DNA from 4 places in the Kumtagia sp. genome. Region 1 is predicted to be linked to each of the others. Evidence: predicted binding sites of a transcription regulator. Region 1 holds the regulator's gene; each other region holds the start of a gene.
The links. Region 1 encodes LexA, which represses DNA repair genes until DNA is damaged. Its sites were predicted from a motif close to TGTTCNNNNTGTGTTCNG; they were not measured.

Region 2: a site for LexA is predicted at 2,673-2,690, ahead of AC5JDC_RS09780 (YifB family Mg chelatase-like AAA ATPase). Genes of this name have one in related genera too.
Region 3: a site for LexA is predicted at 2,706-2,723, ahead of AC5JDC_RS10145 (PA0069 family radical SAM protein). Genes of this name have one in related genera too.
Region 4: a site for LexA is predicted at 1,512-1,529, ahead of uvrA (excinuclease ABC subunit UvrA). Genes of this name have one in related genera too.

The regions. Positions count from the first base shown of each region.
Region 1 covers NZ_JCACER010000096.1:36,281-41,435, forward strand. Annotated here, with positions in the region: gene AC5JDC_RS24400 (ComEC/Rec2 family competence protein) at 1-2,279, shown strand, start outside; gene lexA (transcriptional repressor LexA) at 2,298-3,017, opposite strand; gene AC5JDC_RS24410 (BA14K family protein) at 3,208-3,642, opposite strand; tRNA gene AC5JDC_RS24415 (tRNA-Asn) at 3,741-3,815, opposite strand; gene AC5JDC_RS24420 (hypothetical protein) at 3,997-4,266, shown strand; tRNA gene AC5JDC_RS24425 (tRNA-Cys) at 4,574-4,647, shown strand; gene AC5JDC_RS24430 (protein-L-isoaspartate O-methyltransferase family protein) at 4,731-5,155, shown strand, end outside.
Region 2 covers NZ_JCACER010000023.1:18,416-23,570, forward strand. Annotated here, with positions in the region: gene AC5JDC_RS09775 (MAPEG family protein) at 548-931, shown strand; gene AC5JDC_RS09780 (YifB family Mg chelatase-like AAA ATPase) at 1,068-2,597, opposite strand; gene gshB (glutathione synthase) at 2,757-3,698, opposite strand; gene AC5JDC_RS09790 (putative bifunctional diguanylate cyclase/phosphodiesterase) at 3,848-5,155, shown strand, end outside.
Region 3 covers NZ_JCACER010000024.1:114-5,268, forward strand. Annotated here, with positions in the region: gene moaB (molybdenum cofactor biosynthesis protein B) at 1-532, shown strand, start outside; gene AC5JDC_RS10130 (alpha/beta hydrolase) at 547-1,734, opposite strand; gene AC5JDC_RS10135 (hypothetical protein) at 1,879-2,079, shown strand; gene AC5JDC_RS10140 (glycosyltransferase) at 2,115-2,624, opposite strand; gene AC5JDC_RS10145 (PA0069 family radical SAM protein) at 2,798-3,952, shown strand; gene rnhB (ribonuclease HII) at 4,168-4,863, shown strand; gene ubiA (4-hydroxybenzoate octaprenyltransferase) at 4,955-5,155, opposite strand, start outside.
Region 4 covers NZ_JCACER010000083.1:237,983-243,137, forward strand. Annotated here, with positions in the region: gene AC5JDC_RS23065 (DUF7986 domain-containing protein) at 1-932, opposite strand, end outside; gene uvrA (excinuclease ABC subunit UvrA) at 1,673-4,597, shown strand; gene AC5JDC_RS23075 (DUF4258 domain-containing protein) at 4,594-4,914, shown strand; gene AC5JDC_RS23080 (hypothetical protein) at 4,911-5,123, shown strand; gene AC5JDC_RS23085 (hypothetical protein) at 5,120-5,155, shown strand, end outside.

The DNA of each region.
Region 1 (5,155 bases):
CGGTGCTGCTGGTCTGCCTCGGCGCGCTGTTGGGAAAGGTAGAGACCTGGCGCGCCGGGACGGCCATGCTCGGTGGCGAAGTCGCCACGCGCGTCAATGGCTATGTGACTGGTCTCGACCGGCTGGCCAATGGCCGGGTGCGCCTGACGATCGACGTCGCGTCGACCGAGCGCCCGCAGTTGCGCTACGCGCCGCAGCGTATCCGCGCCACGGCGCGCAAGCTGCCCGAAGGTGTCGCGGTGGGCTCGACGGTGAGCGGCCTGGTGCGGCTGCGCCCGCCGTCGGGACCGGTGCGGCCCGGCAGCTACGACTTCTCCTTCGAAAGCTATTTCGACGGGATCGGCGCGAGCGGCTTCTTCATGAGCGGGCCGGAGCTTGTCTCCCCGCGGACCGCGAGCCTGGCCGGGCGGTTCACGGCAGCGCTGGAGAACATCCGCAACCGGATTGCCGAACGAGTCCGCCAGCGGGTCGCGGGGGCGGAAGGGGAGATTGCCGCGGCGCTGATGGTCGGCGTGCGCGCCGGCATCCCGGACGAGACCAGCGAGGCGCTGCGGCGCACCGGGCTCTATCATGTGATTTCGATCTCAGGCCTGCACATGGCGCTGGTCGCCGGCGTCGTCATCGGGGCGCTGCGCGCGGGGATGGCCCTGTTTCCGGGATTCGCGTCGCGGCGGCCGGTGAAGAAATACGCCGCCGCGGGCGGCCTGGCGGCGGTCGCCGGCTACCTCGCCATCTCCGGCGGCGAGGTCGCGGCGCAGCGCAGCTTCCTGATGCTGGCTGTGATGCTCGTGGCCGTGCTGTGCGACCGCGCGGCGCTGACCATGCGCAATCTCGCCATCTCTGCGATCATCGTGCTCGTGCTCACGCCGCACGAAGTGGTCGGCCCGAGCTTCCAGATGTCCTTCGCCGCGACCGCGGCGCTGGTCGCTGCCTATGCTTGGTGGAGCGAGCGGCGCAACGCGGAGGCGGGGACCATGTCGGCGCAGCGATCGTTCGCGGCCATGGCGCTGCGCCGGACCGTCGGGATAGCCGTCGGGCTGTTCGTTACCTCGCTGGTCGCCGGCCTCGCCACCACGGCCTACGGCGCCTACCACTTCCAGCGCATCGCCCCGCTCAGCCTCGGCGCCAACCTGGTGGCCATGCCGATCGTCTCGGTGGTGGTGATGCCGGCGGCGGTCCTTGCCGCCGCGGCGATGCCGTTCGGATTGGACGGACCTTTCCTCGATCTGATGGGCAAGGGGATTTCCGCGATGGTGGCGGTGGCCGAGTGGTTTTCACGGCGCTCGCCGGTGGATGCGGTCGGCCTGATCTCGGTTGGTTCCGTGCTGCTGCTGACGCTCGCCCTGGTGATTGCCACGGTCGCCACCACATGGCTGAGGCTGGCGGCACTTCCCTTCGCCCTTGCCGGCCTGCTGACGCTCGACAATGTCGGCCCGCCGGATGTCCTGGTTTCCGAGGACGGCGCCCTGGTCGGACTGCTCGACGCGCAAGACGGGCTTGCCGTCAACCGAACGCGCGCCAACGCGTTCACTGCCCAGAACTGGCAGCGGGCTCTCGAGGGAAGGGCGGTGCACAAACCACAACGCATCGTCGAGCGGCCTGGGCCGACCGCCGACAAGCGCGAGACCGGCGGAAACCGGCCACGGCAGGGCGACCCGATCGACGATGTCCCGCCGGCCGCCGCACGGAACGAAAAAACGGCCGGAAGCGAGACGGACGGGCCAACCCTCGAATCGATCGCGCTTGCCGCCCGCGACGGCGGCGGCTTCCTGTGCGGGCCTGCCGGTTGCGCCGCGCGCCTTATGTCGGGGGCGGTCGTCGTCCACACCGCAGATGCGGAGGAGGCCCGGCGCGCCTGCGCCTTCGCTGCCGTCATCGTGCTCGACGACGCGGCCGTTCCGCTGAAATGCGCCGATGAAAGACTTGCGGTGGTGACGAGGCGCGACCTTGCGCGCTCGGGGAGCGCCGCCGTTTTTCTCACGCCCGGCGCGGGACCGCCGCAAATCGACTTCGCCATCGGCCTGCCGGAGCGGCCATGGCACGGCCATCGCGTCTTCTCACGCGAAGCACGCGGGCTGCCGCCCTATCGCCGGGGCAAGCAGGGCAAGCCGCAGGACCCACTGGCACCCGCCGGAACGGACGTGCCTGCGAGGGCAGCAACGGATAGCCGAGCTGCCACTGCCGACAGCGATGGCGTGGACCGCGTCCCGATCGTTCCCGATTCCTCGCCCAAACCGTCGTCCGGTGCCGATGCCGGGGAGACCTCCGGCCGGCCCTGAGGTCCGCCCGCCGAAAAATCAGTAACGCCGGATCAGGCCGACCAGCTTGCCCTGGACCCGTACGCGGTCCGGCCCGTAGATGCGCGTCTCATAGGCGGGGTTGGCCGCCTCCAGCGCAATGGAGGCGCCCTTGCGGCGGAAACGCTTCAGCGTCGCCTCCTCGTCGTCGACCAGCGCCACCACGATCTCGCCGGGGTTGGCGGTGTTGGCATTGCGGATGATCACCGTGTCGCCGTCGAGGATGCCGGCCTCGATCATCGAGTCGCCCTTGACCTCCAGCGCATAGTGCTCGCCGCCCGACAGCATTTCCGGAGGGATCATGATGGAATGCGTGCGATGCTGGATGGCGTCGATCGGCACGCCGGCGGCGATGCGGCCCATGACCGGGACGGAGACGCCGGGGCCGGCCTCGTCGTCGTTGCTGGCGACGGGCGCCCGCGCCGGCTCGGCGGGACGCTTGCCGAGGCTGCCTTCGATGACGCTGGGCGAGAATTTTCGCGCGGGAGCGAGCCCTGGCGCGATCGTATCGGGCAGGCGGATCACCTCCAGCGCGCGAGCCCGGTTGGGCAGGCGGCGAATGAAGCCGCGCTCCTCGAGCGCGGTGATCAGACGGTGGATGCCGGATTTCGACGCCAGGTCGAGCGCCTCCTTCATCTCGTCGAAGGAGGGAGGAATGCCGGACTCCTTCAGCCTCTCATGGATGAAGAGCAGGAGTTCGTATTGCTTGCGCGTCAGCATCTTGGCCCCATCCGGAATCGCGTCAAAACAAAACCAGAACAAACACTATCTGTTCCATTTGTGTTCCGCAACCGCTAAATGTCGGGTTAACGGACCGCGACAGGGGCACGATGGCTGAAAAATATTATGTTTCGGCGTCTTGTCGGTGCCTACACCGCACGGCAAGCAGAAAGCGTGGTAAAACGCCCCATTACTTCCGGCAAAGACGGCGGGGGCCGTCGAAAGGCTGGAACGTGCAGTCGGACGGCGTGAAGCTGCGATAGGCCCTGGCGCAGGCAACGACGTTGCAATCGGGGCGGGCCGGCGTCCCGGCAACCGAGGACGTGGTGATCCCGTCGATGCCGGCACTGTCTTGCGGCGGCGGAGGGACCGAAACCATCGACGCCAAATGCAACCGTCCGGCCGGCTGGCTGTCGAACACCCCGATGCTGGCCGCATAAAGCGCCAACGCCGTGGCTGCTACGACAGTCGCCAGGGAGAATACGACGGCTCCGCCGATCTCCGGTCCATCGTTCTGTGACCTTCGGTAACGCACCTGCGACCAACTGTCATCGGCACGCGGCAGTTCCACCGCTCGTAAACAATTGATGCCGTCGCGTGACCCGGGAGCGGACCGATGGGCCATCGGCCAGAAATCCCGGAAATGGGGCATCTTTCCGGGCGAGCGATCAATGCCAGCCGGGATGGCATTTCCATGCGGGCCGTATCGATTTTCGGAAGGAGTGGCTCCCCGGGCCGGATTCGAACCAGCGACCAACCGGTTAACAGCCGGTTGCTCTACCGCTGAGCTACCGGGGAACAGGTGCTCGTTCAGCAACGCGGCTGGCTATAGCAAACCCGTTTCGGCTTTGCAAAGCGCCGTTGGGCATTTTTTTGATCGATTTGCTGTCCTATGTGAACGGCGGAGCACGCGGAATCGGGGAATGCGGCTGGCGGAGGCCGTCGCGACCGAAGACTGCGACGCAAAACGAGACGGTCGATGGACGGAAAACCGCAGCACAAGGAAAGGCACCGGCAGGCGCATCGGACGATCTCCGTTTTTGGTCGCGAGCTACGCATGCCGAAGTCGCGCCCCTTGCGGATCGCGATCGGCGTCCTGCTCATCGTCGGCGGCGTGCTCGGCTTCCTGCCGATACTGGGCTTCTGGATGGTCCCGCTCGGGCTGCTGGTGCTTTCCTACGAGTTCGCCTCCGTGCGCCGTGTGCGTCGCCGTGGTGCGGTCTGGTGGGGGCGGCGGCGACGGCCTTGAGCGGAATTCCGACAGAGCCTGACCCGGCACGGGCTCGAATCACCGCGACGGTCGCGGGTCACGGTCGGCCGGCGCGGTTTCCTTGCCCAGCCGGCGACCCGGTCACGCCCTCTCAAGCCGCTGCTCGGGAGGGCTTTCCCGGACGAATCCAGCGGCGGATGCGGATTTAATCAGGTGATGCGAAAAAAACACGTCGGCCACCCCGTTTCGCGGAATGATGTGAAAGGGACGCTTTCCCTGCAGCGCTGTCACTTGACCCGGCCCGGTCGGTTAACCTATTGAGCAGGCACAGAACGCATGGCGGTCTGGCCTCGTGGCGGAGTGGTTACGCAGAGGACTGCAAATCCTTGCACCCCGGTTCGATTCCGGGCGAGGCCTCCATCGCTTTCGGCGCCCCGCCTGCGTCGACGCCGTGCGTTTCGATGAATATGCGCCCCGCGGCGCTAGGAACGGACCGGTTCGACATGGAAGCAGACTACGCCCAGCGCCGGATACGGATGGTCGACGGCCAGCTGCGCACAACCGACGTGAACAACCAGGCGCTGCTCGCCGCCATGCTCACGGTGCCGCGCGAGGAGTTTCTCGACAAAGCCAAGCGCAACCTCGCCTATATCGACGAGGACGTGGAGGTCGCTCCCGCGCAGGGCGGCAATCCTCCGCGCTACCTCATGGAGCCGTCGCCCTTCGCCAAGCTGGTGCAGCTTTGCGACATCGCGCCGTCGGATTTCGTGCTCGATATCGGCTGCGGCACCGGCTATTCGGCCGCGGTGCTGTCGCGGCTCGCCAGTTCCGTCATCGCCCTCGAAGCCGATTCGATGCTCGCCGATCTGGCGTCCGAGAATCTCACGCGGCTGGGTTTCGACAATGTCGCGGTCGTGCGCGGCCCGCT
Region 2 (5,155 bases), on a different contig from region 1:
TCCCCAGGCGGCCATTCCACCTCGCTGGCAATCATCCCAGGCGGCCGCCGTGAAGAACCGCTTCATCCCGGCCTCCCCGGCGTTCTCCGCCGGCGCCGGGCGGGCAGTCGCGCGGTGCCCGGCTCACTCCTCCCTGCTTCCCTCGGCACGCGCTCCAGTCTCCGTCAACGGGCCTGTCCGACCACGGATGGGCTGAGGAAACCAACGGACTACCGGCGCAGATGCGCCAGGCACGGCTGCGACGAGTCTCGGCCCGCCGCCCCTGCCGCACCATGGCCGTCCCGCCGAACGCGAGGCTGAACTGCCCGGCGCCGCCTCCGACGCACCCACACGATCTGCCGTGCAGCCGGCCCCTCGACCATTGCCCGCCAGGACCAGCCAAAACACAGCCGGCCGGCTCGTCCGATCCTGTCGCCGGAATCCGGATCGTCCGGGAGAATCTGATCTTTTTTCAAAACCTCCAACTTCCAGACGGAAACCTTGTCGATTCCGCAACACGCCGTTCGTCAACGGATCGCAACCCCATCCGCGATACGGAGACTTCCAGATGTCCTTTCAGATAACCGCCCTCTATGCCTCCATCCTCACCGTCATGGTGATCGTTCTCGCCAATGTCGTCAGCGCCAAGCGAGGGCGTTCCGGCATCTCGATCCTCGACGGCGGCGATGCCGACCTGGCGCTGTGGATGCGCCGCCACGGCAATCTCGTCGAGAACGCTCCGCTCGCCCTTCTGCTGATGGCGTTCTGCGAAGCACGCGGCCTCGGCCCGATCTGGCTGCACGCCATCGGCATCGTGCTCATCGCATCGCGCGCCCTGCACCTCGTCGGCCTCGACGCCAAACGCGTCACCTCGCCGCTGCGGATCGCCGGCGGCGTCGGCACCCAGCTCGCCATGCTCGGTGCCGCCGCCTATCTGCTGTGGCCGCACTGACCGGGTCGCACGACCAACAGTCGGACCGGCGGCAGCGCCGCCACATCCCGGCGCCCGACCGGTCCGGCTCCACCCGTCAGCCGCCGCAACCACCCGGCGGCCGGTCGATCCGCCCACCTTTCTCCTCGCCCCACGTCTATGCCGCCTGCGCCAGCCTTTCCCCGACAATGCGGTAGGAGATCGCCTCGGCAAGGTGAATGCGGCGGACGTCCTCGCTCTGGTCGAGATCGGCAAGCGTGCGCGCCACCTTGAGCACGCGATGATAGGCGCGCGCCGAAAAGCCGAGCTTTTCGCTGGCGTCGCGCAGCAGCGCCTCGCCGGCGGCGTCCAGCCTGGCGATCTCCTCGACCAGCGCCGTCGGGCAGTGGGCATTGGTGGCGACCGCGGCGCCGATCTCCTCGAAGCGCCGCCGCTGGATCGCCCGCGCCGCCGCGACGCGCTGCGCAACCGCGGCGCTGGGCTCGGACTTCGCCGGGCGGATCAGGTCGGCGGCGCTGACGGCCGGCACCTCGACCCGCAGATCGATGCGGTCCATCAGCGGTCCGGATATCCGGCCCTGGTATTCGCTGCGGCAGCGCTCGCCGCGCGCGCAGCGATAGCCCGGCTCGCCCGCCATGCCGCAGCGGCACGGGTTCATCGCCGCGACGAGCTGCAGCCGCGCCGGGTAGGTGACGCGAGTGTTGGCGCGGGCGATCACGCATTCGCCGGTCTCGATCGGCTGGCGCAGCGAATCCAGCGCCACCGGCGAGAATTCCGGCAGCTCGTCGAGGAAGAGCACGCCGTGATGGGCGAGCGACACCTCGCCCGGCCGCACGCGCAGGCCGCCGCCGACCATCGCCGCCATCGACGCCGAGTGATGCGGCGCCCGGAACGGCCGCCGGCCGGTCAGCTTTCCGCCGGCGAGTTCGCCGGCGATGGAGGCGACCATCGACACTTCGAGCAGTTCCTTCGGCGACAATGGCGGCAGGATCGAAGGCAGGCGCTGCGCCAGCATCGATTTCCCGGAGCCCGGGGGGCCGACCATCAGAAGATTGTGGCCGCCGGCCGCCGCCACTTCGAGCGCCCGGCGCGCCGTCTCCTGTCCCTTGATGTCGGCGAGGTCGGGAAGATTGTCGGCCGGCACATGCACCTTGGCCTCGGGCCGGGTCAGCACCTGGGTGCCGCGGAAATGGTTGGCGATGGCGACCAGGCTGCGCGGCGCCAGGATGTCCATGTCGGCACCCGCCCACGCCGCCTCCGGGCCGCAGGCGGAGGGGCAGATCAGACCCTTGCCCTCGGCATTGGCGCCGATCGCCGCCGGCAGCGCGCCGGCGACCGGCGCGATGGTGCCGTCGAGCGACAGCTCGCCGAGCACCACATAACCCGCGAGCGCATCGCCCGGAACGGCGCCGAGCGCCGCCATCAGCCCGAGCGCGATCGGCAGGTCGTAGTGGCTGCCTTCCTTCGGAAGGTCGGCCGGTGCCAGGTTGACGGTCACTTTCCTGGCCGGCATCGACAGGCCGGACGCGTGCAGCGCCGCCTGCACCCGCTCGCGGCTTTCCGCCACCGCCTTGTCGGGCAGGCCGACGATGTGCATGCCGGCCTTGCCCGGCGCGACCATCACCTGCACGTCGACGGGAACCGCCTCGACGCCCTGGAATGCCACGGTACGCACGCGCGAAACCATGCCCGCCCTCTCCAGCAGCGGGGTTTTCCCCTTCCCCGCGCAGCCTGGAGTGAAGCACAGAACGCCGCACTCCGCAAGAACATTAAGAGAACAAAATGATGGCTCGATGTCCGGGTAGCAACGGTGAAGACGTGCTGGACGGCGCTCCACGGCAGCCCCTCACCCCCGCTTCGCCTCCACCGCGTCCCAGAACAGCGCGGCGATGTCGGCGCCGCCAAAACGCTTCACCTCGCGCACGCCGGTCGGCGAGGTGACGTTGATCTCGGTCATGTAGTCGCCGATGACGTCGATGCCGACCAGGATGAAGCCGCGCTGCCTGAGCGACGGGCCGATGCGCGCGCAGATCTCGCGCTCGCGCGCCGTCAGCTCGGTCTTCTCGGCGCGGCCGCCGACATGCATGTTGGAGCGGCTGTCGTGCTCGGCCGGCACGCGGTTGATGGCGCCCACCGCCTCGCCGTCGATCAGGATGATACGCTTGTCGCCCTTGCGCACGTCCTTGAGATAGCGCTGCACGATGAAGGGCTCGCGGAACATCTGCGAGAACATCTCCAGCAGCGAGGCGAGATTGCGGTCGGCCTCGGCGAGGTGGAAGATGCCGGCGCCGCCATTGCCGTAGAGCGGCTTGACGATGATGTCGCCATGCTCCTTGCGGAAGGCGGCGACCTCCTGCGGGTCCCTGGTGATCAGCGTCTCCGGCATCAGGTCGGGAAACTCAGTGACGAAGATCTTTTCCGGGCTGTTTCTCACCCATGCAGGGTCGTTCACCACCAGCGTCCCCGGGTGGATGCGCTCGAGCATATGGGTGGTGGTGATGTAGTTCATGTCGAAGGGCGGATCCTGGCGCAAGAGCACCACGTCCATCTCCGACAGGTCGGTGCGGACCGGTTCGCCGAGCGTAAAATGGCTGCCCTTCTCGTCGCGCACAGACATTTCCTCAACCCGGGCGAACACTTTTCCGCCGTCCAGCGTCAGCCGGTCGGGCGTATAGTGGTAGAGCGCATGGCCGCGCCGCTCGGCCTCCAGCGAAAGGGCGAAGGTGGTGTCGCCGGCGATGTTGACCGTCGACACATGATCCATCTGGATGGCGATGTTCAGGGGCATGTCGCAAAACTCCGGGCGCAACCGATGCCGATGTATAGGCTTGGCGCCGCGCTGCCAATCCCACCGGCCAACAGCGCGCCGCCGATACGTTTCCTCAATACTTTGCCGCCATTATCCGCCGGCGCGTCGCATGGAATACAGGAAGTTTGATGCAGCCGTCCTTCGCCCCCGGCCCGGACCGCAGCGAAAGCGCCGACCTCGCTTTCACGGATCCCTTGACCGGGCTGGGCAACCATCGGCGTTTCTCCGACAAGATCGACCGGCTGATCAGCGACCGCGCCGACGATCCGGCGCCGTTCACCGTGGGTATCCTCGATCTCGACGGCTTCAAGCCGATCAACGACCTGTTCGGGCGAAGGGCCGGCGACGACATCCTCGTGCAGGTGGCCATGCGGCTGCGCGCGGCGATGGACGCCGGCTCGACCGTGGCGCGCGTCGGCTCCGACGAGTTCGCCTTCCTCTTTCCGATGGTGTTTTCCGAGGAGGCCGCCTCGGAGCGCGCCAAGATGCTGATCGAGATCATCTCGGCCCCCTACGACGTCGGCGACCGCATGGCGCGGCTGTCCGCCTCGGTCGGCTGCTCGCTGTTCTATTCCGGCGACGAGACGACGGAGGTGCTGGTCGACAAGGCCGAGACCGCGCTCTACCACGCCAAGCGCTCCGGCCGCGGCAAGGTGGTGGTCTATACGCGCGAGATGGAGGAGGCGGCCAAGCGGGTGACCCGCATCGAGCAGGCGCTGCGCCGCGCCGTGGCGGCGGGCGAGGTCGAGCCGCATTTCCAGCCCATCATCGACCTGGAGACGCGGCGGGTGCGCGGCTTCGAGACGCTGGCGCGCTGGACCGACCGGGATCTCGGGCCGGTGTCGCCGGCGATCTTCATCCCCATAGCCGAGGAGCGCGGCATCATCGGGCCGCTGTCGCAGCTGGTGCTGCGCAAGGCGACGGAAGCCGCGCGCAACTGGCCGCGCGACCTGTTCCTGTCCTTCAACCTGTCGCCGTCGCAACTGGTCGACCAGAACACCGGGCTGCACATCCTCACTATCCTCGACCGCACCGGCTTCGATCCGCGCCGTCTGGAGATCGAGATCACCGAGACCGGCCTGATGAACGACCCGGTATCGGCCGGCAAGATCGTCGAGGACCTGCGCCGCTGCGGCATCCGCGTGTCGCTCGACGATTTCGGCACCGGCCTGTCGTCGCTGGGCCGGCTGCGCGAGTTCCATTTCGACAAGCTCAAGATCGACCGCAGCTTCGTGTCGTCCATCCTCGACGACAGGCCGTCGGAGCACATCATCCGCGCCATCCTGGCCATGTGCGAGGGGCTGGGCATGGAGGCCGTCGCTGAGGGCATCGAGAAGGAGGGCCAGGCGGCCCGCCTCAGCGAGTTCGGCTGCCAGGGCGGACAGGGTTATCTGTTCGGCCGGCCAGCCGACGCGGAGACGACGCTCGGGCTGCTG
Region 3 (5,155 bases), on a different contig from region 1:
CCGCCCCTTCATCCCCGTCCGCATCGCGGTGCTTACCGTCTCCGACACGCGCACGCTGGCCGACGACAAGTCCGGCCAAACGCTGGCCGACCGCATCGCGGAGGCGGGGCACATCCTCGCCGACCGCGCCATCGTCACCGACGACAAGGACAAAATCCGGGAAAAGGTGCTGGCCTGGTCGCGCGACGAAAAGGTCGACGTCGTCGTCACCACCGGCGGCACCGGCTTCACCGGCCGCGACGTGACGCCGGAGGCGCTGGAGCCGATCTTCGACAAGCGCATGGACGGCTTTTCCGAGGTTTTCCACCGCATCTCCTACGACAAGATCGGCACCTCGACGATTCAGAGCCGGGCGACCGGAGGCGTCGTCAACGCCACCTTCGTCTTCGTGCTGCCGGGCTCGCCCGGCGCCTGCCGCGACGCCTGGGACGGCATCCTCAAGCCGCAGCTCGATTACCGGCACATGCCCTGCAACTTCGTGGAGATCATGCCGCGGCTCGACGAGCATCTGCGCCGGGGCGGGATCGCGTAAGCGCCTCTGCTAGATCATCCGCCCGGGACGAAACGGCCGATTTCGGCGAAGAGCACCTGCCACGCCTTTTCCTGCGGCAGGATGACATGATTGGAGCCCTCCAGCACGACGAACTCGGCGCCCGGAATCCGGGCGGCGAGTTGGCGGCCCTGTTCGAGAGGCTGAACACCGTCGTCGCGTGAGTGGATCACCAGCGTCGGCACGCTGACCTGCTCCAGAAGATCGCTGACGTCGAACCGGTCGACGGCGCCCCGCAACAGCGCCGCATTGTCCGGCGACGTCGTCAGGCGCTGCAGGTCGACCAGTGAATCCATCTGCTCACGGCTGCCTTCCGGGATGAACATTGCGGCGAAGGCATTGATGAAAGGGCTGCCGCGCTTGCCCCAGCCGTGCCGGATGAGTGTGAGGATCGCCTCGCCCTGTTCCCGCTCGCTCGCCGCGCCTCTCACCAGGCGCCCTTTCTCGAAGCCGCCCTGCAGCACCAGATGGCTGACGCGGCCGGGATGGCGCACGCTGTAGGCGACGGCGATCGGCGCGCCCTGCGACGTGCCGTAGAGCGCAAAGCGGTCGAGCCCCGCTGCCTCGACGACCGCCTCCAGGTCGTCGACGAAGCGCTCGAGCGAAAAATCCGTCACGGTCCAGTCGGACAGGCCGTTGCCGCGCTGGTCGTAGCGGACGAGGTGGAAACGGCGGTTCAGCAGATCGAGGGCAGGCCGCCAGATCGGGCTTTGCCAGTCATGCTCCAGATGCGTCAGCCAGTGCCCGGCCTTGACCAGCGGATAGCCGCTGCCGCTCGTCGCATAGGCGATGCGCGTGCCGTCGGCCGAACGGCACAGCGCCACGCGTTGCCGGCTGAGTTCGGCGGAGGGCGGCGAAGCCGTCTCCGGCCGCGCTGCCTCCTCGACGGCGCCAACGAAACGAAAGCCGCGGCGCGGTACCGTCCTTATCCAGGCCTGGCGCCTGCCGTCGTCGCCGATGGCCGCGCGCCCCGCGCTGATGCGGGCGGCGATCGCCGAATCCGAGACGATCCGGTTTTCCCAGACCACCCTGACGAGCTCGTCCTGCGAGACGACCCGGTCGCGGTTTTGCACCAGCAGCAGAAGCAGGTCGAAGACCTGTGGCTCGACCGGCTGCGGCCGGCCTTCCACCCACAGTTCACGGGTTTCCGGCTGCAATTCGCATGGCCCGAAGCGATAGCGCATGCCCGCTTCTACACCAGCGCGTGGCCGAACAGGAGGGGTGCCGGGCAGAGCCGAGCAAAAGACAAGCGAAAGGCAAGGAAACGGTCAGCCGCCGGTCAAGCGCGAGAAGGCCCGAGCACCTAGCCTCGGCACGTTGAGCTGGGTATGACCGCCATGACCGCCTCTGCCGAATTGCCGGTCCGCCGCAGGCCCGACGGCTCGATCGACACGGATTTTTACGGGCGCCGCGCCCAGAACCTGCGCCGGACCGCGATCCGCAACTGGCCCCGGCGCTGGCTCTGCCGGCTCCGCCATTGGCAACAAGGCTGGCGTGAGCATGGCAGCGCTCCGACGCCACCGAACTGAGGCGGCGCCCCGGATCCACCACGACGATTGCGGCGCTATTTCTGCCGCGTTTCGGCGACCCGGATCTCGGCCTCCAGCCGCCTGCTCGCAAGCCCTCGCGCCACCGCCTCGGCGCTGGCCGCCGACTTGGACAGCGCAACCGCCTGCCCCTTGCGGATGACCAGCCCTTCGGCCAGCGCGCTCTGTCCGGAGAACATGCGCGTGAACAGCGCACGGCGCTCGCCGCGGGCGCGCGAGAAGCGCGCCGGCATCGACTGGCGCGAGACGTGATCGATCACCGACTCGGTCCAGCCGTCGGCCAGCCGTGCGCCCGGCTCGAGCATCAGCAGCCATTCGCCCTTCGCCTGGCGTATGCCGGCGGCCACGCCCTCGGTCACGTAGTGGCAGCCGGCGTGCTCGGCGACGCGGTGTGTCTGGTCGGTCGAGCCGCTGTCGCAGACGACGACGTCGCGCACGATGCCCTCCACCGCCGCGCCGACCAGGGAGGCCAGCGTACGCGCCAGCGCCTCCTCGTCGTTCCTGGTCTCGATGAGCACGGTGAGCATTGCTTAGCCAGTAGCGGATGCGCGTGCCGAGTGCCAGCCGACAAGGCGCCGCAATGCGGCGGCAAGCCGTTCCCGCTAGAATGTTCTTGATATGTTCCAATCTAGCGGATAGGAATAGTTTCATGGACACCGCGATTCGACAGACCGCAGAAACGCCATGGCAGCGCGCCCGCATGGAACAGGTCGTGCGCGCCGACATTGCTGCTTTTGGAAGCGGCAGGGCGGAAATGGCCAATGCGATGATCGAGGAGAGCGGTGTCAGGGTCGGCGAGGAGCGGCGGCGAGGCCGCGCCGCCGGGGTCAATCCGACCGGCCGCTTCGAGCCGCTGAGCCGCCATGTCTTCGACGACGGCTGGAGCGGGCTCGAGGACCTGCCGCCCTTTAAGACCGAGGTGCAGGTCGAGAAGCCGCGCACCATCATCACCCGCAACAACTCGCCGGACATCTCCTTCGACCGGTCGATCAATCCCTATCGCGGCTGCGAGCACGGCTGCGTCTACTGCTTCGCCCGGCCGACGCACAGCTTCATGGGCCTGTCGCCGGGACTGGACTTCGAGTCGAAACTGTTCGCCAAGCCGGACGCGGCGAAACTGCTCGACAGGGAGCTTTCCAAGGACGGCTATCAGCCGCGCACCATCGCCATCGGCACCAACACCGACCCCTATCAGCCGATCGAGCGGAAATACCGCATCATGCGCGAGATACTCGAAGTGCTGGAGGCGCGGGAGCATCCGGTCGGCATCGTAACCAAGTCGGCGCTGGTGCTGCGCGACATCGACATCCTCGCCCGCATGGCCGAGAAGGGCCTCGCCAAGGTGGCCCTGTCGATCACCACGCTCGACCGCATGCTGGCGCGCACTATGGAGCCGCGCGCCTCGACCCCGCCCAAGCGGCTCGAGGCGCTGCGGGCGCTCGACGAGGCGGGCATTCCGGCATCGGTGATGATGGCGCCGATCGTGCCCGGCCTCAACGACCACGAGATCGAGCGCGTGCTGGATTCGGCCGCGCATGCCGGGGCGCGCGAGGCCGGCTACGTGCTGCTGCGCCTGCCGCTGGAGGTCAGCCCGATCTTCAAGGACTGGCTGCTGCGCCATTATCCCGACCGCTACCGGCATGTGATGTCGCTGATCCGCTCCATGCGCGACGGCAAGGACTACGATTCGGAATGGGGCAAGCGCATGAAAGGCGCCGGTCCCTATGCCTGGCAGATCGGCCGCCGCTTCGAGATCGCCGCCAAGCGGCTCGGCCTCAACAAGGAGCGTACGCGACTGCGCACCGACCTGTTCAAGGGCAATGAAGGGAGGACCGAGCAGTTGATGCTTTTGTGAAGCAAATAGGCAGTAGGCAGTAGGCAGTAGGGGAGAAAGCCCGGCATCTTGCCGCCTTGTGGGCTTTGAAGATCATCCTACTGCCTACTGCCTACTGCCTACTGTCTCAGCTTCCGTCAGGCCGCCCCACCCTGACGGAGTGCCTTCCCCGCTCGCCCCCCGACGGCCGGGAAGGCCTTGCGGAGAATCGGAACGGATGCGAGTTTCGCCGCCAAATGGCTCGCCCGTCTTCCGATTCTCCGCCCCTCTTCGATCTGGTGATCAAGCCGGACTTCGCCTTCGAGCGGAAGGCGATGAAGCGCGGGCTGTGGCCGCTCGCCGGCCTCGACGAGGCCGGGCGCGGGCCGCTCGCCGGCCCGGTCGTCGCCGCCGCGGTGGTCCTCGATCCCGACCGCATTCCCGACGGCCTGGACGATTCCAAGCGTCTGAGCGCCGAGGCGCGAGAGGCGTTGTTCGGCCTGATCCTCGACTCCGCCCTCGGTGTGTCGGTGGCGTCGGTGAGCGCCGCCGGCATCGACCGCATCAACATTTTGCGCGCCAGCCTGGAGGCGATGCGGCGCGCCTTCTGCGGCCTGCCGGTGAAGCCGCTGCACGCGCTGGTCGACGGCCGCGACGTGCCGCCGGGTCTTCCCTGCGGCGCCGAGGCGCTGGTCAAGGGCGATCAGCGCTCGCAGTCGATCGCCGCCGCGTCGATCGTCGCCAAGGTGGTGCGCGACCGCATGATGGAGAATTGCGGACGCACCCACATGCATTACGGCTTCGAGAGCCATATGGGCTATGCGACGGTGCGCCACCGCACCGCCATCGAGCGCCACGGCGCGCTGCCGCGCATCCACCGCACGAGCTTTGCGCCGTTCCGGCTGGAGGCGGAGGTCAGCGTCGAACTCTTGAATCTCGATGCTGCCGAGTAGGGCACGAGCCCGGAAGGGCGCACGGCTTATCGGAAGATCGTTCGCTAAAACAAGGAGTTGGAGCAGGATGATGATTCCTGCTCTTCGCTCCTCAGATCGGCACGGCCGGCTTCAGCGCCATCCACAGCCCGCCACCGAGTAGTCCAAGGAAGATCAGCCATCCGACGATGTTGTTGGAGCGGAACAGCGCCAGGCACTGGTCCGGGTTGTCGATGTCGAGCACCCGGATCTGCCGGGCCATATGGGCGCCGGCGGCGACCAGCCCGGCCAGAGCCGGCAGCGGCACCTCGGC
Region 4 (5,155 bases), on a different contig from region 1:
CCGTCGCGCACCTGCGGCAGCTTGCCAGACGCAAGGTCCCTGCCCTCATCCTCCCCGTCGATCCAGTTCCAGACGAACTCGTCTTCGCCGCGCAGGTCGGGAAGCGCATCGAGGCGGCCGCGGATCGCATCCTCGGAAATCCCGGCGGTGAGCGGATACGACATGGTGTGGAAAAGCAGCTCCTCGCCATCGCTGTTGAAGCGCGGCGGCGGCACCTTCTCCAGCCTGCCCTTCAGCCTGTGATCGAGCCAGATGGCGGTGAATTCGGGCGCCGCGTCCATCAGATAGATCGTCTCGCCGATCTGCCGCGGATCCATGCCGCCAAGATCCTCGCCGGACGAAACCGCCTGGCCGGAGATTTCGTCGCCGAGCCGCTTCATCTCGGCGCCGATGGTCCCGAGCACCTCGTCGGCAGCGGCCGGGCCGAAGACGACCACACCGCCGGCGAGGCGATGCCTGCCCGACACCTCGACGATGCGGCCGCCGATGCGATCGCCGTCCTTCAGGATCCGCGTCGCCGCATGCTCGGTCACCTCTACCGGATCGCCGCCGAGCAGCAGGTCGCGTGCCAGCATCGACTGGCCCGCAACGATCCCGCTCACCTCGTGGAGGCTGAAAACGGAGTCCCGCAGGGCTTCCATGTAGCGCCGGGTGGACGGCGTTTCCTTCCAGCCGCGGCGCTTCAGATAGTCGTCGATCACGGTGCGCTCGTCCTCGTCCGACAGCGGGCGCGTCAGGAAATCCTCGAAGGCACAGCTCCACAGGCTGTTCATGTCGGTCTCGCCGATGAGTTCCTCGAGCTTGTCGAAGTCGATCCCGTAGGCGTCGAAGGACGGGCCGAAGTGATGGTCGAACACCTCGTCGAGAAGATCCCGCCAGTCGTCCCGGTCGGACCATTTCACAAGGCCGGAGAGTTCATGGCCTTTCGGCATCGGCAAAGCCTTTCTGGCGCGGATCGACGCGAAGCATCTCAATCTAACGTCCGGGACGTAGCAGCGCGACCGGGACGGCGCAAGAAAGCGGGATTTCCACAAAGATGAAGCCCTGCCGCCGGTTCATCGGCATGCAGGGCTTCTTTTCGGATTTTACCCGATTGCCGGGAGCGTTTTACCGGCTTTTTCTTCGAGTGCCTCGCGGCCTCACGCCGACGACTCGACTATGGTCTCTGATTGTCGGGGGAAAACGGCGGTCTCGCGCCGGACTTCATCCCGGCCGATCCTCACCGCCGCTCCGCGTCAGGCGCGGAGCCTTTCGGGACTGTCCGGTGGAGTCATGCCTCACTCCCGCGTACGTTCGACCAATGCCTGCCAAGTGACTGCCTGCGGCGTCTCGCAGACCGGCGCCCTGCCCTGCCGACCGGCCTTTCCGGTCGGGGTCACCGTGGCGACGGTCGGAGTGTGCCAAGCCTGCCCGCCCCCGTCAACCGAAGAAGGCCGGCCGCCGAAAAAAGTGATCGCCGCCGCCACAGACCTTGCCCGCCAAACAGGCCGCGCGGCTTGTGTCAGGAGACTCGTTCGACCTTTGTTCTTTTCGCTTGCCCAAACCCGTCAAACCGGCCTAAATCCGCCGGCGGCGGCGCCCGCTCGCAAAGGCGGCGCGCGTGCCTACATAGGCGGTGCCGGCACCACGCGGACCGGCCCTGAAATCCATTCTGACGAGACGGCGGAGCGGCATGGCCGACCACAAGTACATTTCGGTGCGCGGCGCGCGCGAGCACAATCTGAAGAATGTCGACCTCGACCTGCCGCGCGACAGCCTTGTCGTCATGACCGGCCTGTCGGGCTCGGGAAAATCCTCGCTCGCCTTCGACACCATCTATGCCGAGGGGCAGCGGCGTTATGTCGAGAGCCTGTCGGCCTACGCCCGCCAGTTCCTGGAGATGATGCAGAAACCGGACGTCGACCAGATCGACGGCCTGTCGCCGGCCATCTCCATCGAGCAGAAGACGACCAGCCGCAACCCGCGCTCGACCGTCGGCACCGTCACCGAGATCCACGACTACATGCGCCTGCTCTACGCCCGCGTCGGCGTGCCCTATTCGCCGGCGACCGGCCTGCCGATCGAGAGCCAGACCGTCTCGCAGATGGTCGACCGCGTGCTGGCGCTGGAGGAAGGCACCCGCCTCTACCTGCTGGCGCCGATCGTCAGGGGCCGCAAGGGCGAATACAGGAAGGAGCTGCTTGAGCTGCAGAAGAAGGGCTTTCAGCGCGTCAAGATCGACGGCCAGTTCTACGAGATCGCCGAGGCGCCGGCGCTGGACAAGAAATACAAGCACGACATCGACGTGGTGGTCGACCGCATCGTGGTGCGCGGCGATCTTTCGGCGCGGCTGGCGGATTCGATCGAGACGGCGCTGAAGCTGGCGGACGGGCTCGCCGTCGCCGAATTCGCCGACAGGCCGCTCGACGCCAGCCAGACCGGCGACGACGCGGTCAACAAGTCGGCCAACGAAACCCACGAGCGCATCCTGTTCTCCGAAAAATTCGCCTGCCCGGTCTCCGGCTTCACCATTCCGGAGATCGAGCCGCGCCTGTTCTCCTTCAACAACCCGTTCGGCGCCTGCCCGGCCTGCGACGGGCTTGGCAGCCAGCGCGCCATCGACGAGAATCTCGTCGTGCCGGACGAGAGCGTCACGCTGCGCGACGGCGCCGTCAGCCCGTGGGCGAAGTCGACCTCGCCCTACTACGCGCAGACGCTGGACGCACTCGGCAAGGCTTTCGGCTTCAAGCTCGGCGACAAATTTTCCAGCCTGTCGGAGGAGGCTAAGCAGGCCATCCTGCGCGGCACCGGCGAACGCGAGATCACCTTCCACTACGACGACGGCCTGCGCTCCTACAAGACGACCAAAACCTTCGAGGGTGTCATCCCCAATCTGGAGCGGCGCTGGAAGGAGACGGAATCGGCGTGGATGCGCGAGGAGATCGAGCGCTTCATGTCGGCCACCCCCTGCCCCGCCTGCAACGGCTTTCGCCTCAAGCCGGAATCGCTGGCGGTGAAGATCGCCGGCCTGCATATCGGCGAGGTGTCCAACATGTCGATCCGCAAGGCCGATGCCTGGTTCACCGAGCTGCCCGCAAAGCTCAACGCCAAGCAGAACGAGATCGCGGTCCGCATCCTGAAGGAAATCCGCGAGCGCCTGCGCTTCTTGAACGACGTCGGCCTCGACTACCTCACCATGGCGCGCAATTCCGGTACGCTGTCGGGCGGCGAGAGCCAGCGCATCCGCCTCGCCAGCCAGATCGGCTCCGGCCTCACCGGCGTGCTCTACGTGCTCGACGAGCCGTCGATCGGCCTGCACCAGCGCGACAACGCCCGCCTGCTCGACACGCTGAAGCACCTGCGCGACCTCGGCAACACGGTGATCGTGGTCGAGCACGACGAGGACGCCATCCTCACCGCCGACTACGTCGTCGACATCGGCCCGGCCGCCGGCATCCATGGCGGCCGCATCATCGCCCAGGGCTCGCCGGCCGAAATCATGGCCAACCCCGCCTCGATCACGGGCAAATATCTGACCGGCGAGTTGGAGATCGCCCTGCCCGACGAGCGCCGCCGGCTGAAGAAGGGCCGGCGCATAAAGGTGGTCGGCGCGCGCGGCAACAACCTGAAGGACGTCACCGCCGAAATCCCGCTCGGCACCTTCACCGCCGTCACCGGTGTGTCCGGCGGCGGAAAATCCACCTTCCTGATCGAGACCCTGTTCAAGGCAGCCTCGCGCCGCATCATGGGGTCGCGCGAGCATCCGGCCGAGCACGACCGCATCGAGGGCCTCGAATTTTTGGACAAGGTCATCGACATCGACCAGTCGCCCATCGGCCGCACGCCGCGCTCGAACCCCGCCACCTACACCGGCGCCTTCACGCCGATCCGCGACTGGTTCGCCGGCCTGCCGGAGGCCAAGGCGCGCGGCTACCAGCCCGGCCGCTTCTCCTTCAACGTCAAGGGCGGCCGCTGCGAGGCCTGCCAGGGCGACGGCGTCATCAAGATCGAGATGCATTTCCTGCCCGACGTCTACGTCACCTGCGACGTCTGCCACGGCAAGCGCTACAACCGCGAGACGCTGGAGGTCACCTTCAAGGGCAAGTCGATCGCCGACGTGCTCGACATGACGGTGGAGGAAGGCGCCGAGTTCTTCGCCGCCGTTCCGAGCGTCCGCGACAAGCTGCAGACTCTGGCAAAGGTCGGCCTCGGCTACATCCATGTCGGCCAGCAGGCGACGACGCTGTCGGGCGGCGAGGCGCAGCGCATAAAGCTCGCCAAGGAACTGTCGCGCAAGGCGACCGGCAAGACCCTCTACATCCTCGACGAGCCGACCACCGGCCTGCATTTCCATGACGTGGCAAAACTCTTGGAAGTGCTGCACGAACTGGTCGACCAGGGCAACACGGTGGTGGTCATCGAGCACAATCTGGAGGTGATCAAGACCGCCGACTGGATCCTCGACCTCGGCCCCGAAGGCGGCGACGGCGGCGGCGAGCTGGTCGCGCAGGGCACGCCGGAGGAGGTGGTGGCCGAGCCGAGGAGCTATACCGGGCAGTTCTTGAAGGAGCTGCTGGAGAGAAGGCCGAAGCAGGGGAAGCGGGAAGCGGCGGAGTGAGTGGATTCGTTGAGGAAATCCGCCTCCTTGTCGCGTCCGGGGCCGTTCGCACGTCAGACCACGCCTATGGCAGACTGCAGGAAAAGGACATATCCTACCGGCAGTTGGTGAATTCGCTCGCGGACGCCGAGGTCCTGGAACGATACCCGGACTACCGGCACGGCCCGTGCTTTCTGGCCCGTCATGTATTCTCCGACGGGCGCATCGCACACGCTGTGTGGGGCATGCCAAACCATTCGCGGGATTTGGCTGTGCTCGTCACCGCCTACTGGCCGGACAAGACGGAATGGGATGGCGACCTGAGGACAAGGCGATGAAGACCGAGAATTCGATTAAGCTGGTGCAACAGGGCAATCTCGTCGCGAAGGTGCCGGTGACGCTCATTCACGACGAAACCGGCTGGTCGCCCTACATCTCGCACGAGGACATGCTCAAGCTGGACGATGTCCGCGAGGCGTTGCGGCGAGGCGATGTCGGGGAGGCGGCACGCCACGGCGAGATCTTCGAATTGAGAAAGGTGGCGTGAACGGCGGCGGCGAGCTGGTGGCATCGGGCGCG